One region of the Serratia sp. NCCP-200 genome, then DNA from elsewhere that is predicted to be linked to it. Evidence: predicted binding sites of a transcription regulator. Region 1 holds the regulator's gene; each other region holds the start of a gene.

Region 1 (5,065 bases):
TTCTCGGCGGGCTCACTGCGAGCTAATTGCTGCAACTGCGGTTCGGCCAGTTGATACTCCTGCTGCACGCCAGACAGCTGTTGCTGATAATCCTGGGTCTGTTGCTGGATGGCGTGCCAGCGTTGCAGCCAGCTCAACTGATGTTGTTGCCGCTGTGATTGTTGGCTGAGAAGTTGCTCTTCAGCGCCGAGCTCGTTGAGCTGGTTTTCCAACGCCTGGCGCTGCTCATCATTAAGCAGTTCAATCCCACTGGCACGGTGGTGCAAAGCGTCCAGATCGCTTTTCGCCTGTTTGTGCTGTTCGAATACCTGTGCCGATAGCCGTCCATAAATTTCGGTGCCGGTCAGTTCTTCCAACAGTTCGGCACGTTCGTTGGCCTTGGCGTTCAGGAAGGCGGCGAACTGGCCCTGTGACAGCATCATCGATTTGGTGAAGCGGCCGAAATCCAGCCCGGTGATCGCGGCAATCAGCTCTTTTTTATCGGAAATTTTATCCGCCAGGATTTTGCCGTCTGCCCGCAGTGCCAGCTCCACCTTGGGAGCCTGCAGGTTGCCGTCCGGATCGTTTTTCGCCCGGCGTTGGCTCCAGAAGGCGCGATAGCCGACGCCTTTGACCTCAAACTCCACTTCGGCCAGCGATTCGGCGGTGTGGCGGGTCATCAATTCATTCTGGCTGGCACTGACTTCCAGGCGTGGTGTCTGGTGATAGAGGGCCAGGCAGATGGCGTCCAGCAGGGTGGTTTTACCCGCTCCGGTGGGGCCGGTAATGGCAAACAGGCCGTTGCTGGCGAAGGGTTCCGCCGTGAAGTCGATTTTCCACTCGCCCTGTAGCGAGTTCAGGTTTTTCAGCCTTAGGCTCAGGATCTTCATGCTGATGGCTCCTCATGGTGATGCAAGGTTTCTACCACCTGCTGGAACATCTGCCGCATCTGTTGTTGGCGCGGTTCGGCCATCTCGGCTTCCAACGCCAACCGGCGCTCGAAGACTTCGCCCACGCTTAATTCATTCAAGGTTTCTTTATCCTGCTGGGCAATGGTCTGGCTACGTTGCTCTTTACTGCGTCGCAGCAGCACCACTTCAACCGGTAAATCTTCCGCCAACTGTTGGATGCGGCGCTGAATATCGCTGAGGTAATCCTGGGTGGCCACTTCGATATCCAGCCAAACCGGAAGTTCGCCCTGATAATCGGCAAACTGCTGTAATTGCGCCTCGATTTGCTGCAAATTACCTTTGATCAGCTGCATGGGCTGGAAGGTTGGGATCTCCAGTGGCGTGATCTGTTGCAATGCTCCGTCGGCAAAATCGACCATAAACACGCTTTTGGCTTTGCCTAACTCGTCAAAGCTCAGTGGGATTGGCGAGCCGCTGTAGCGGATGTGCTCGGATTTGGCGACGTTCTGCGCACGATGGATATGCCCCAACGCAATGTAATCGGCAGGAGGGAACGCTTGAGCCGGGAAAGCGTCCAGCGTGCCGATATAGATATCCCGTACCGAATCCGAGGTGGTGACGCCTACTGTGGTTAAATGGCCAGTGGCGACGATCGGCAGTGGCAAACCCAACGCATCACGGCGCGCACAAGCTGCCTGATACAGGTTTTGGTAATGCTCGGCGATGGCTTCTTGCAGGGCCTGCTGCTTTTGGTTGCCAGACTCACCGGCGCGGCTGGTGAGCAGATCCCGTGGGCGCAGGAACGGGATGGCGCAGAGCACCGCACCAGGTTGGCCATCAAGCTGGTTGAGCACCACGATTTGCTGCTCAAGCTCGCTTTGCGCGTTGGCAATCACGGTGGTGTTCAGGCAGGAAAGCAGCTCACGCGATTCATTCAGCGTGGCTACGGAGTCGTGGTTGCCGCCCAGCACTACCAGTTGGCAGCCGGTGCGTTGCAGCTCCACCACAAAGCGGTTGTACAGCTCGCGGGCGTAGCTGGGTGGGGAGCCGGTATCGAACAAATCGCCTGCGACGATCAGCGCATCCACCCGCTGCTGTTCCACCTGTTCGATCAGCCAACCTAAGAAGGCCTGATGCTCGGCGGCGCGGCTTTTGGTGAAAAAGTACTGGCCCAAATGCCAGTCGGAGGTATGGATCAGGCGCATAAAACTCCCAGGGCGACAACATAATGGCGACGATTATAAAGGGGGGGATCTCTCCTGTCGTGGCTCAATCAAGCAGGGAGCCGAATGATTTTTGTTTGCCGTCAGAAATAATCGCTATGCTTACTGCCATTAATGGGGCTTTTTTTTCATAAAAGTGTCACAAAACTGACGCATAATGGCGACCGCAATCAACTGAGATCGCTAACACATTGGCAGGATTGACGATGGCAAGACGCATACTGGTGGTGGAAGACGAAGCGCCGATCCGTGAGATGGTGTGCTTTGTGTTGGAACAGAATGGTTACCAACCGTTGGAAGCCGAGGATTATGACAGTGCCGTCACGCGCCTGTCTGAGCCGTTCCCTGATTTGGTGTTACTGGACTGGATGTTACCGGGGGGATCCGGCATTCAGTTTATCAAGCATATGAAGCGCGAGGCGATGACCCGGGACATCCCGGTGATGATGCTGACCGCGCGCGGTGAAGAAGAAGATCGGGTACGTGGCCTGGAGGTTGGCGCGGATGATTACATCACCAAACCTTTCTCGCCCAAGGAGTTGGTGGCACGTATCAAGGCGGTGATGCGCCGTATTTCACCGATGGCAGTAGAAGAAGTGATTGAAATGCAGGGGCTAAGCCTGGATCCTTCCTCGCACCGGGTGATGGCCAATGAGCAGGCGCTGGAGATGGGGCCGACCGAGTTCAAACTGCTGCACTTCTTTATGACTCATCCGGAGCGTGTTTATAGCCGCGAACAGTTGCTTAATCACGTCTGGGGCACTAACGTTTATGTGGAAGACCGCACCGTTGATGTGCATATCCGCCGGCTGCGTAAGGCGCTGGAGACCAGTGGTCATGACAAGATGGTTCAAACCGTTCGCGGCACCGGTTATCGGTTCTCAACGCGCTACTGATCGCACTGCGCTGGAGAGGTTACCGTGCTAGAACGTTTATCGTGGAAGAGGCTGGCGCTGGAGCTGGCCCTTTTCTGCCTGCCTGCCTTATTGCTGGGGCTGATTTTCGGTTATCTGCCCTGGCTGCTGTTGGTTTCGGTGCTGGCCGCGCTGGCCTGGAACTTCTATAACCAACTCAAACTTTCCCACTGGCTGTGGGTGGACCGCAGCATGACGCCGCCGCCGGGCCGCTGGAGCTGGGAGCCGCTGTTCTATGGTCTGTACCAGATGCAGCAGCGTAACCGTCGCCGCCGTCGTGAGCTGGCGCTGTTGATCAAACGCTTTCGCAGCGGGGCCGAATCCTTACCGGATGCGGTGGTGATGACCACCGTTGAGGGCAATATCTTCTGGTGTAACGGCCTGGCACAGCATCTGCTGGGCTTTCGCTGGCCGGAAGATAACGGCCAACACATTCTCAACCTGCTGCGCTATCCGGAATTCAGCCATTATCTGCAACAGCAAGAATTTACCCGGCCGCTGACGTTACAGCTGAATAACGAGCACTTTGTCGAATTCCGTATCATGCCGTATTCCGAAGGCCAACTGCTGATGGTGGCACGTGATGTGACCCAGATGCGTCAACTGGAGGGGGCCAGACGCAACTTCTTTGCCAACGTCAGTCATGAGCTACGTACGCCGCTAACGGTGCTGCAAGGCTATCTGGAAATGATGAGCGATGAAGAGCTGGATGGTTCGCTGCGTGGCAAAGCCTTGGGCACCATGCAAGAGCAGACCAAACGCATGGATGGGTTGGTAAAGCAGTTGCTCACGCTCTCCAGGATCGAGGCCGCGCCAAACGTGGATATGAACGAGAAGGTCGATATTCCGTTAATGCTGCGGGTATTGCAGCGTGAGGCGCAATCGCTCAGCGGTAGTAATCACCAGATCAATTTCCGGGTGAATGAAAATCTGCAAGTGTTCGGTAATGAGGATCAGCTGCGCAGCGCGGTTTCCAATCTGGTGTACAACGCTGTCAACCATACTCCGGCGGGTACCAACATCGAAGTGAGCTGGCAGCAGACGCCGCACGGGGCCCAGTTCCAGGTCAGCGATAACGGGCCGGGCATCGGTGCCGAGCATATCCCACGCCTGACCGAGCGTTTCTATCGCGTGGATAAAGCACGTTCGCGCCAGACCGGCGGCAGTGGACTCGGGTTGGCGATCGTGAAGCATGCGCTCAGCCATCATGATTCGCGGCTGGAGATCCTCAGCGAGCCAGGCATCGGCACCCGTTTCATTTTTACCTTGCCTAACCGGTTGATTGTTCCCGCGGCTTTAGCAGAGAATGCGGTGAAAAATTAACAGGTAGCCCGCCATGAATCGATTTACCCAAGCTTTGCTGCTTTGCCTGCTGTTGTCGGTTGGCCGCGGGGCCGTGGCTGCACCGGACGGCATGCTTTCCGGTAACCTGTCCAGCGTAGGTTCCGACACCCTGGCCAACCTGATGGCGCTGTGGGGGCAGGATTTCAGCCGGCACTATCCCAACGTGAACTTGCAACTGCAGGCTGCCGGTTCCTCGACGGCACCCACCGCATTGGCGGCAGGAGCTGCACAGCTTGGACCAATGAGCCGGCCAATGAAGGCGGCGGAGGTGTCGGCATTTGAGCACCGCTATGGCTATGCGCCGCTGGCGGTGCCGGTCGCGGTTGATGCGCTGGTGGTGCTGGTGCATCAGGACAATCCGCTACGTGGGTTGAATCTGCAACAGCTGGATCAAATCTTTTCCGCTACCCGCCGCTGCGGGGAAAACACGCCGATTAACCGCTGGGGAGAGCTGGGGCTGCAGGGCGGCTGGCAGCAGCGTGCCTTGCAACGCTTTGGCCGCAACTCCGCCTCGGGTACCTATGGGTATTTCAAACTGCGTGCGTTATGCGGTGGTGATTTTATGGCGCGGGTGAATGAACTGCCGGGGTCGGCCTCGGTGGTGCAGGCGGTGGCCGGATCGTTAAACGGCATTGGCTATGCCAGCATCGGTTTTCGTGCCAGCGGGGTGCGGCTGTTGCCCCTGGCAGAAACG
Region 2 (5,065 bases), on a different contig from region 1:
GTTGCTTCAACCAAAGCCTTTACCACCCAGCTTGCTGTATTGCTGATGCTGGTGGCGCGTTTGGGCCGCCTGAAAGGGATGGCGGAAAGCGTAGAGCATGACATTGTGCACGGTCTGCAAGCGCTGCCTGCGCGTATCGAGCAGATGCTGTCACTGGATAAGAGCATCGAAGCGCTGGCGGAAGGTTTCTCTGATAAACATCATGCTCTGTTCCTTGGCCGCGGCGATCAATACCCGATCGCGATGGAAGGGGCGCTGAAGCTCAAAGAGATTTCCTATATCCACGCAGAGGCATACGCCGCCGGTGAGCTTAAGCACGGCCCGCTGGCGTTGATCGATGCCGACATGCCGGTGATCGTGGTTGCGCCTAACAACGAGCTGTTGGAGAAGCTTAAATCCAATATCGAAGAGGTACGTGCTCGTGGTGGCCAGCTGTATGTGTTCGCCGATCAGGATGCCGGCTTCGTCAGCAGCGAAGGGATGACCATCATCCCACTGCCGCACGTGGAAGAAATCGTTGCACCGATCTTCTACACCGTGCCGTTGCAGCTTTTGTCCTATTACGTCGCCCTGATCAAAGGTACCGATGTGGATCAGCCACGTAACCTGGCGAAGTCGGTTACCGTGGAATAATCATTAACCTTCCTGCTATGAATACCGTGTTGGGTGACTCAACACGGTATTTTTTTCGCCCCAGTTTTACCATTAACGCTATGATTGGCGGGTGATGCTACAGGGAAGGGTATACGTAGATAATGAATATTTTGATTACTGGAGCACGGGCTCCGGTCGCAATAGAGTGGGCACGTATTGCGTTGCGCAGCGGGCACCGCGTCTGGTTGGCGGACAGCCTTAAATGGCCGCTGGGCCGCTTTTTACAAGGGATTGAAGGTTATCTACGGCTTCCCTCCCCGCGCCAGGACCTTGCCGGTTATCAACAGCAGCTGCAAGGTTATCTCGATCAACATGACATTGGGCTGCTTATCCCCACCTGTGAAGAGATCTTCTACCTCTCTCAGGCGTTTGCTGCGTATATCGGGCCTACCGAGTGGCTGATGCCTGAACGGCGGTTGCTATTTGAACTGCATCATAAGTACCAAAGCCTGAGCCTGTTAACGGGATTGGGTGAGGTGCGGACTCCCGCGACCCGATTACTGAACTCTTGCTCGCAAATTGCCGACAATCCCCAGACCATTTTGAAACCGGTTTATTCACGCTTTGGTCGCCAAGTGATCCGTACGCCAAAACCGGGTGTATTGAACGATCGGCAGCTCAACGAGCATATCCCCTGGGTGCAGCAGCAGAAATTAAACGGCGTGGCATTGTGCAACTATGCCGTTTTTGAGCACGGCAGGCTGATCGTGCATCAGGCTTATCAACCCAAATATTGCTTCAATCAGGCTGCAGGCAGCTACTTTGTTCCCCATCAGGATCGGCGGCTGGACGACTTTGTGCTCCAGTTTGGGGAAAAAACCGGCTTTCATGGCCAGGTGGCGTTCGATTTTATCGAACAGGACGGGGTGATTTTTGTTATTGAGTGTAATCCCAGGGCCACCAGCGGCCTACATTTGCTGGGGGCTCAAATGTCCATCGCTGCCGATGGGCAATTGCAATACCAGCCAGCGCCGCCCAAGGCAGGACATGTGGGCGTGATCATACTGTTATTCTTTGCCTGGCAGGCTTGGCGCGATAAGCAGTTGGTGACGCTATGGCGGGACTTTCGCCAAGCGCCTAATCTGCTCAACGATCACCGTTGGCCGATAAGTGCCGGAGCCCAGTGGTGTGCATTGTTGGAAATGGGATACCGCAGCTTGCGTTATCGGCGGCCTCTCACCGATGCCAGCACCTTCGACATCGAGTGGGATGGCTAGCATGGAACAGGTTAATCATTGGCAGCGCCTGCAAGTGACCCTGTTGCAACAGCCAGGCATGATTGCCAATCTTCAGACGTCGATGACCGAGTATCAACAGGATGGCTTCTGGATACCGGCGACGGTCAATGATTACGTGCCCGGTAATTGCTATGTGGTTTCCCCGCTGGCGCTGATCGTCGATTACGCGCGGGATGAAATTATCAAAATCGATAACAGCGCGTTGCGGGCGCTGTGCAATGGGCTGACGCTGTTGCTGAAGTGGCCCTTATTGCTGGCACACGTCGATCGGCTCCAGGTGCTGAATAATCAGTGCCTTTCCACCAATATGACCAGCAGCCACTGGCAATCCCTGGATACCGACACGTTGCGGCAACAGGCATTGCAGCGCTATCCCCGGCATACTTTGATGATCCGTTCGCTCAATGGGCAGCAGACCCCCGAGTTGTTGGCGCGGCTTTCCCGGCAAGGTTGGCTGCCTATCGTCAGCCGTCAGGTTTATTGCCTGGACGATCCTTTACGCTGGTGGGGAAAAATCAATGCGCGCCGGGATGACAAACTGCTGCATCAGATGGGATGGGAGTTCAAACGGTTGTCTGTCGATGATCCCGAGCAGATGCAGTGTGCCGAACGCCTTTATAACCAGCTCTACTTGGATAAATACAGCCGCCAGAATGTGCAGTTCACCGCCGGTTATTTATCTCAGGCCTCGCAGCTTGGTGTGTTGCAACTGTACGGCTTGTTCCACCAGCAGCAAATGGTGGGGGTGTTGGGAATGGTTCAGTTGGAACAGACGGTAACGGTGCCGATCGTCGGCTATCGGACGGAATTACCCGCATCATTGGCGCTATATCGTCGTCTGATCGCCTTTGCGTTACGCTACACCATGGATCGTAAGCTGTTTCTCAATTTGAGTTCTGGCGCGCCAGATTTTAAGCGGGTTCGCGGTTGCCAACCGGTGATTGAATACAGCATGGTTTATGTCCGGCACCTGAACGTTTATCAGCGTAGCATTTGGACGGTAATTTCCTGGCTTTCCCGCAAGGTCTATCAGCCGTTATTGGAACGCTATCAGTTATGAATATTACTAAGATATCGCCCTGCAACTTGGGGATAGTGCGCCAACGATTGGCAATATGACAAGCGTGTAAAAAAGAGCGAAAACTGCTCATATTCAGAGAGGTAGTGCAGCAACAGGCAGGTTTTTGCAGATTGGTTTTCGGCTAAGAATGACGTCATCTCACTGATTTTAATCAAATAAATATCAATCACTCTCCACTGTAATATAACTGTCATATTTCGTACATTTTACTGTCACCAAACTGTCCTATTTTCCCTCCTGCAGCAATACTTACTCTGATGAAAACGACTCAACGTCGATTTTTGAAATATCCCATTAGGAGGGATTATGAAACTGATGCGTACCACCGTCGCCAGTATTGTGGCAGCGACTTTCTCTTTGGCCTCTGTGTCCGCCTTCGCTGCTGCTAGCCTGACCGGTGCAGGTGCGACATTCCCCGCTCCGGTGTATGCCAAGTGGGCAGATTCTTATCAGAAAGAAACCGGCAACAAGGTTAACTATCAGGGGATCGGTTCCTCTGGTGGTGTGAAGCAAATCATCGCCAACACCGTTGACTTTGGTGCTTCTGATGCCCCGCTGTCCGATGAAAAACTGGCTGCGGACGGCCTGTTCCAGTTCCCTACCGTGATCGGTGGCGTGGTACTGGCGGTGAATATTCCGGGCATCAAATCCGGTGAGCTGACTCTGGATGGTCAAACCCTGGGTGATATCTACCTGGGCAACATCAAAAAATGGAATGACCCGGCGATCGTTAAGCTGAACCCGGGCGTCAAGCTGCCGGATCAGGCTATCGCCGTGGTGCGTCGTGCTGATGGTTCCGGGACTTCTTTCGTCTTCACCAGCTATCTGGCCAAGGCTAACGCGCAGTGGAAAGAGAAAATTGGTGCAGGCTCAACCGTAAACTGGCCAACCGGCCTGGGTGGCAAGGGCAATGACGGCATCGCCGCGTTCGTTCAGCGTCTGCCTGGCTCTATCGGCTATGTTGAATACGCTTACGCCAAGCAGAACAACCTGGCCTACACTAAATTAGTGTCTGCCGATGGCAAAGCGGTTAGCCCAACCGAAGAGAGCTTCAGCGCCGCAGCCAAAGGCGCGGATTGGAGCAAAACCTTCGCGCAGGACCTGACCAACCAGAAAGGCGACAACGTCTGGCCAATCACCTCCACCACCTTCATCCTGGTGCACAAAGAGCAGAAGAAGCCTGAGCAGGGCGCAGAAGTGCTGAAGTTCTTTGACTGGGCCTACAAGACCGGTGCCAAACAGGCCAGCGAACTGGATTACGCCGCCTTGCCTGCCGAAGTGGTTGAGCAAATCCGTGCTGCCTGGAAGACCAACATCAAAGACAGCTCCGGTAAGGCCTTGTTCTAACAACGTAGGGGGTGCGGAAAACCGCGCCTCAACCTGACTGTCGGGGCCTGGCGTGCCAGGCCCTCCAAGCTTTAAACAGAAGAGTAATCTATGGCTGAGTACAAGCCGACCATGAAAGCACCGGGTAAAAACGGTGACATCATCTTCAGCGCGCTGGTCAGACTGGCGGCGCTGATTACCCTATTGTTGCTGGGCGGCATCATCGTTTCGCTGATTATCGCCTCCTGGCCCAGTATGCAGAAATTCGGTTTTGCCTTCCTGTGGACCAAAGAGTGGGATGCGCCAGCCGAGCAGTTTGGTGCGCTGGTGCCGATCTACGGCACGGTCGTCACCTCGGTGATTGCGCTGATTATCGCCGTTCCGGTCAGTTTTGGTATTGCCCTGTTCCTGACCGAGTTGGCCCCTAACTGGCTCAAGCGCCCATTGGGGATCGCAATAGAACTGTTAGCGGCGATCCCGAGCATCGTTTACGGCATGTGGGGCCTGTTCGTGTTTGCCCCGCTGTTCGCCAAATATTTCCAGACCCCGGTGGGGGAAGTGTTGTCCGGTATCCCGATCGTTGGCGAGCTGTTCTCCGGCCCGGCATTTGGTATCGGTATTCTGGCTGCCGGGGTGATCCTGGCCATTATGATTATTCCTTACATTGCGGCGGTAATGCGCGATGTGTTCGAACAAACGCCGGTGATGATGAAAGAGTCAGCCTATGGCATCGGCTGCACCACCTGGGAAGTGATCTGGCGCATTG
Region 3 (5,065 bases), on a different contig from region 1:
CGGCGCACGTCGTTTGCACACCGTGCTGGAGCGTCTGATGGAAGATATTTCGTACGATGCGAGTGAAATTGGCGGCCAATCCATTACAATTGACGCCGAATACGTGCGCAATCATCTGGATGAACTGGTAGCGGATGAAGATCTGAGTCGTTTTATCCTATAATCGCTCTATCACTGTCCTGTCAGTTATCTTTGTGGGAGGCATTGCCTCCCACATTTATTTTTAACGGACACCGTCTTTTGACTTACTGAAGCGAAATATGAGCTCATCAACCACCACCACCCCGGCCAGAGCCTGGCTGGAAAGTTTACGACCACGAACCCTGCCATTGGCCTTTGCCTCCATCGTTGTCGGTTCCGCGATCGCCGCCTGGCAGGGCAGCCTGAAGCCCGGCGTGGCGCTGTTGGCTCTGCTGACCGCAGGTCTGCTGCAGATCCTCTCCAACCTGGCCAACGATTACGGTGATGCGGTAAAAGGCAGCGATAAAGAAGACCGTATCGGTCCGTTGCGCGGCATGCAAAAGGGCATGATCACCCAAAGCCAGATGAAACGGGCCTTGATGCTGACAGTAGTGCTGATCGCCATTTCCGGTTGCTGGCTAATCGCCGTCGCCTGTGAAAAACCCAGCGATGTGGTGGGCTTCCTGGTGCTGGGCGGGCTAGCGATTATCGCAGCCATTACCTACACCGTTGGCACCAAACCTTACGGTTATCTGGGACTGGGCGATATTTCGGTATTGGTATTTTTCGGCTGGCTCAGCGTGGCAGGCACTTACTATCTACAGACTCACACTTTCGATAGCGTCGTGATGTTGCCAGCCACCGCCTGTGGTCTGCTCGCAGCGGCGGTGTTGAACATCAATAATCTGCGCGATATCGAAAGTGACCGCGCTAACGGCAAAAATACCCTGGCCGTCCGCCTTGGCCCACAGAATGCGCGCTATTACCACGCAACGCTGCTGATTGCCGCCGTGGTCTGCTTTGCCCTGTTTACCCTGCTTAACCTGCACAGCCTATGGGGCTGGCTGTTTGTGCTGGCAATCCCGTTTCTGTATCGCCACGGTATGCGTGTCTTACGTGACCCTACGGCCGTCGGTATGCGTCCGATGCTGGAACATATGGTCAAGGCCGCCTTGCTCGCCAACGTGCTGTTTGCGATTGGCGTGGTGCTCAGTTAGCTGAGACTTGCGTACCAGAACGCATCCTGGCACTGATGATTTTGCCAACGGGGCGAATAAAGGGATATACTGGTTATTCCAGCGGCAAACAGACGTAAAATCCTATGAAATACGATACTTCCGAACTTTGCGATATCTATCAGGAAGAGGTCAACGTAGTTGAGCCTCTGTTCTCCAACTTTGGCGGGCGTACTTCATTTGGCGGGCAAATCACTACGGTGAAATGCTTCGAGGATAACGGCCTGCTGTTTGAACTGCTCGAAGAAAACGGCCGTGGCCGCGTGTTAGTGATCGACGGCGGCGGCTCTGTACGCCGTGCCCTGATCGACGCGGAGCTGGCCCGTCTGGCGACTCAGAACGAATGGGAAGGCATCGTGGTTTACGGTGCGGTGCGCCAGGTGGACGATCTGGAAGAACTGGACATCGGCATTCAGGCGATGGCAGCGATCCCGGTAGGTGCCACCAGCGAAGCGATAGGCGAAAGTGATATCCGCGTGAATTTTGGCGGTGTGACCTTCTTCTCTGGCGATCATCTGTATGCCGACAACACCGGCATCATCCTTTCTGAAGATCCGCTCGATATCGAGTAACCGCAGAAAATGACAAAGGGCGCCTGAGGCGCCCTTTTCGTTGGTGCTAATGGATCAGACTTCTTCCATTTTACCCAGCAATGCGCGCAGGCGATCTTGCCACACGTGCTGCTCTTCTTTCAGCTGCTGGTTTTCACGCACCAGTGACTCGTGGTTACCCGCAGCGCTCTGAACTTCCTGAGACAGGGAATTGTTTTTCTCTTTCAGCTCTTCAATTTCCATCTGCAACAGCGTGATGGTATCGATCGCCTGCTGAACTTTTGCTTCCAGTTTTTCAAATACTTCAAATGACATTCTTCAGTCCCCTCATGATAGCAAGGCGTACATCCATAAGTAGCGCCGCAACCTTAGCTGCAGCGACTGCGAATATGCTCGCGTAACCAACAGGCCCAGCGCCTGTTTCGATAAAACCTTTCCCGCAATAAAAACGATTGTAAGTAGCCAGCCCCCCAGTGTCTAGCAACATACCGACCCAACGCGCACTCTGTTGCAATTTTCCTACCCTGGCTATCGGTCAAAGCTGAAAGTCACCGCTGCCAAACGGCAGGGTTGTTAACAAATAGAGACAAAATAACTGGTCAGATCACCGTTTTATGGCGCAGAAAGAACACCGAACAACGCGAATTCGCTCAATTTTATGACGAAGTACACACATTTTGATTTCGCTATTTCTCGTTTATGCTCGTTAACGATAAATTTACATCACATCCTCAACCGATAAGAGGACGTGAAGAAAAACTCTGTAGCTCAAGGCCAAAACGCCAACGCGCCAAGCCTAGATAACCTATAACCGTCGTCTGCAGGACAATAATATTATGAGCCAAACCATCAGTCCGACCTTAAAAGGCCAGTGCATCGCTGAATTCCTCGGCACCGGTCTGTTGATTTTCTTTGGTGTAGGCTGTGTTGCAGCGCTGAAACTGGCAGGTGCCAGCTTCGGCCAATGGGAAATCAGCATCATTTGGGGCCTGGGGGTGGCGATGGCCATCTATCTGACCGCCGCCATTTCCGGTGCTCACCTGAACCCGGCCGTCACGCTCGCGCTGTGGCTGTTCGCCTGCTTTGATGGACGCAAAGTACTCCCTTACATCGTTGCGCAGATTGCGGGGGCCTTTTGCGCGGCAGCACTGGTCTACGGGCTGTATTACAGCCTGTTCTTCGATTTTGAAGCCGCCCACCAGATGGTGCGTGGCAGCAACGAAAGCCTCGAATTGGCCGGCATTTTCTCGACGTATCCCAACGCACATATCTCCGTCGGCCAGGCCTTCCTGGTAGAAACCGTGATCACCGCCATCCTGATGTGCCTGATCCTGGCACTGACAGACGACGGCAACGGCATTCCACGCGGCCCGCTGGCACCGCTGTTGATCGGTATTCTGATTGCCGTTATCGGTGCCTCTATGGGACCATTAACCGGCTTTGCACTGAACCCGGCGCGTGACTTTGGCCCGAAAGTGTTCGCCTATCTGGCAGGCTGGGGCAACGTGGCCTTCACCGGCGCTCGCGACATCCCTTATTTCCTGGTGCCTATCTTCGGCCCTATCGTCGGTGCAGGTTTGGGCGCCTTTGGTTATCGCGCGCTGATCGGTCGCCATCTGCCTTGTGACGTTTGCTTCGAGGAAGAGCAACCCGCCCCTAAACCAGAACAACGTAAAGCGTGATTGGCACGGCTTTAAACGGTTAACCACAGTAGGACTCAAAATTATGACAACCGAAAAAAAATACATTGTCGCCCTCGACCAGGGAACCACCAGTTCACGTGCCGTAGTGCTCGATCACGATGCCAATATTGTTGCGGTTTCACAGCGTGAATTTACGCAGATCTACCCGAAGGCCGGCTGGGTAGAGCACGACCCGATGGAAATCTGGTCCTCACAAAGTTCCACCTTGGTCGAAGTGCTGGCCAAGGCCGATATCAGTTCTGACCAAATCGCCGGGATCGGCATTACCAACCAGCGTGAAACCACCATCGTCTGGGAAAAAGAGACCGGGAAGCCGATTTATAACGCGATCGTCTGGCAGTGCCGTCGCACCGCCGACATCTGTGAAAAACTCAAGCGTGATGGCCTGGAAGAGTATATCCGCCACAATACCGGCCTGGTGGTTGACCCTTACTTCTCGGGCACCAAGGTCAAATGGATCCTCGACCACGTCGAAGGCGCGCGCGAACGTGCCAAGCGCGGTGAACTGCTGTTTGGTACCGTCGACACCTGGCTGGTGTGGAAGATGACCCAAGGGCGGGTTCACGTGACCGACTACACCAACGCCTCGCGTACCATGATGTTCAACATCCATGAGCTGGACTGGGACGATCGTATGCTGGAAGCGCTGGACATCCCACGCGCCATGCTGCCAGCAGTCCGCCCTTCTTCCGAAGTGTATGGCCAGACCAACATCGGGGGTAAAGGCGGGACGCGTATTCCTATCGCCGGGATCGCCGGTGACCAGCAGGCGGCGCTGTATGGCCAACTCTGCGTTCAGCCGGGGATGGCGAAAAACACCTACGGCACCGGCTGCTTCCTGTTGATGAATACTGGCAAAGAGGCAGTACGCTCCAGCCACGGCCTGCTGACTACCATCGCCTGCGGCCCACGCGGGGAAGTGAACTATGCGCTGGAAGGTGCGGTGTTTATTGGTGGGGCCTCTATCCAGTGGCTGCGCGACGAGCTGAAACTGATCAGCGATGCCGCCGACTCCGAATACTTCGCCACCAAGGTCAAAGACAGCAATGGCGTCTACGTAGTGCCCGCCTTTACTGGCCTGGGTGCCCCCTACTGGGACCCGTATGCCCGTGGCGCCATCTTCGGCCTGACCCGCGGCGTCAACAGCAACCACATCATCCGCGCCACGCTGGAGTCTATCGCCTACCAGACCCGCGACGTGCTGGATGCTATGCAGGCCGATGCCAATACCCGTCTGCAATCGCTGCGTGTGGACGGTGGTGCGGTAGCCAACAACTTCCTGATGCAGTTCCAGTCCGATATCCTCGGCACCCGTGTTGAGCGTCCTGAGGTGCGTGAAGTGACGGCGTTGGGCGCGGCCTATCTGGCCGGGCTGGCGATTGGCTACTGGAGCGATCTGGATGAAGTGAAGAGCAAAGCCAACATTGAGCGTGAATTCCGTCCGGGTATCGAAACTACCGAGCGTAATTTCCGTTACAGCGGCTGGAAAAAGGCCGTGGCTCGTGCGCAAGCCTGGGAAGATCACGACTGATTCGTTTTACCCTGCAACAGCGCTGCCTTCGGGCAGCGTTTTTTTTGCCTCGCCCTGCCGCCTCCCCCCTGTGGTAAACTTTGC

Evidence for each region. The regulator PhoB, encoded in region 1, activates phosphate uptake and scavenging genes when phosphate is short. The targets are predictions, from matches to a motif close to CTGTCATAAAACTGNCNNAT.
Region 2: the regulator PhoB is predicted to act here: its motif matches at 3,183-3,202, upstream of pstS (phosphate ABC transporter substrate-binding protein PstS).
Region 3: the regulator PhoB is predicted to act here: its motif matches at 2,349-2,368, upstream of AC6HVW_RS23220 (MIP/aquaporin family protein).

The regions. Positions count from the first base shown of each region.
Region 1 is NZ_BAAKUJ010000008.1:161,255-166,319, forward strand. It holds gene sbcC (exonuclease subunit SbcC) at 1-869, opposite strand, end outside; gene sbcD (exonuclease subunit SbcD) at 866-2,095, opposite strand; gene phoB (phosphate response regulator transcription factor PhoB) at 2,320-3,009, shown strand; gene phoR (phosphate regulon sensor histidine kinase PhoR) at 3,034-4,350, shown strand; gene AC6HVW_RS22185 (PstS family phosphate ABC transporter substrate-binding protein) at 4,364-5,065, shown strand, end outside.
Region 2 is NZ_BAAKUJ010000011.1:49,969-55,033, forward strand. It holds gene glmS (glutamine--fructose-6-phosphate transaminase (isomerizing)) at 1-633, shown strand, start outside; gene AC6HVW_RS24465 (ATP-grasp domain-containing protein) at 756-1,871, shown strand; gene AC6HVW_RS24470 (GNAT family N-acetyltransferase) at 1,873-2,952, shown strand; gene pstS (phosphate ABC transporter substrate-binding protein PstS) at 3,280-4,320, shown strand; gene pstC (phosphate ABC transporter permease PstC) at 4,411-5,065, shown strand, end outside.
Region 3 is NZ_BAAKUJ010000009.1:157,242-162,306, reverse strand. It holds gene hslU (ATP-dependent protease ATPase subunit HslU) at 1-163, shown strand, start outside; gene AC6HVW_RS23235 (1,4-dihydroxy-2-naphthoate polyprenyltransferase) at 261-1,178, shown strand; gene rraA (ribonuclease E activity regulator RraA) at 1,283-1,768, shown strand; gene zapB (septal ring assembly protein ZapB) at 1,823-2,062, opposite strand; gene AC6HVW_RS23220 (MIP/aquaporin family protein) at 2,584-3,429, shown strand; gene glpK (glycerol kinase GlpK) at 3,473-4,981, shown strand.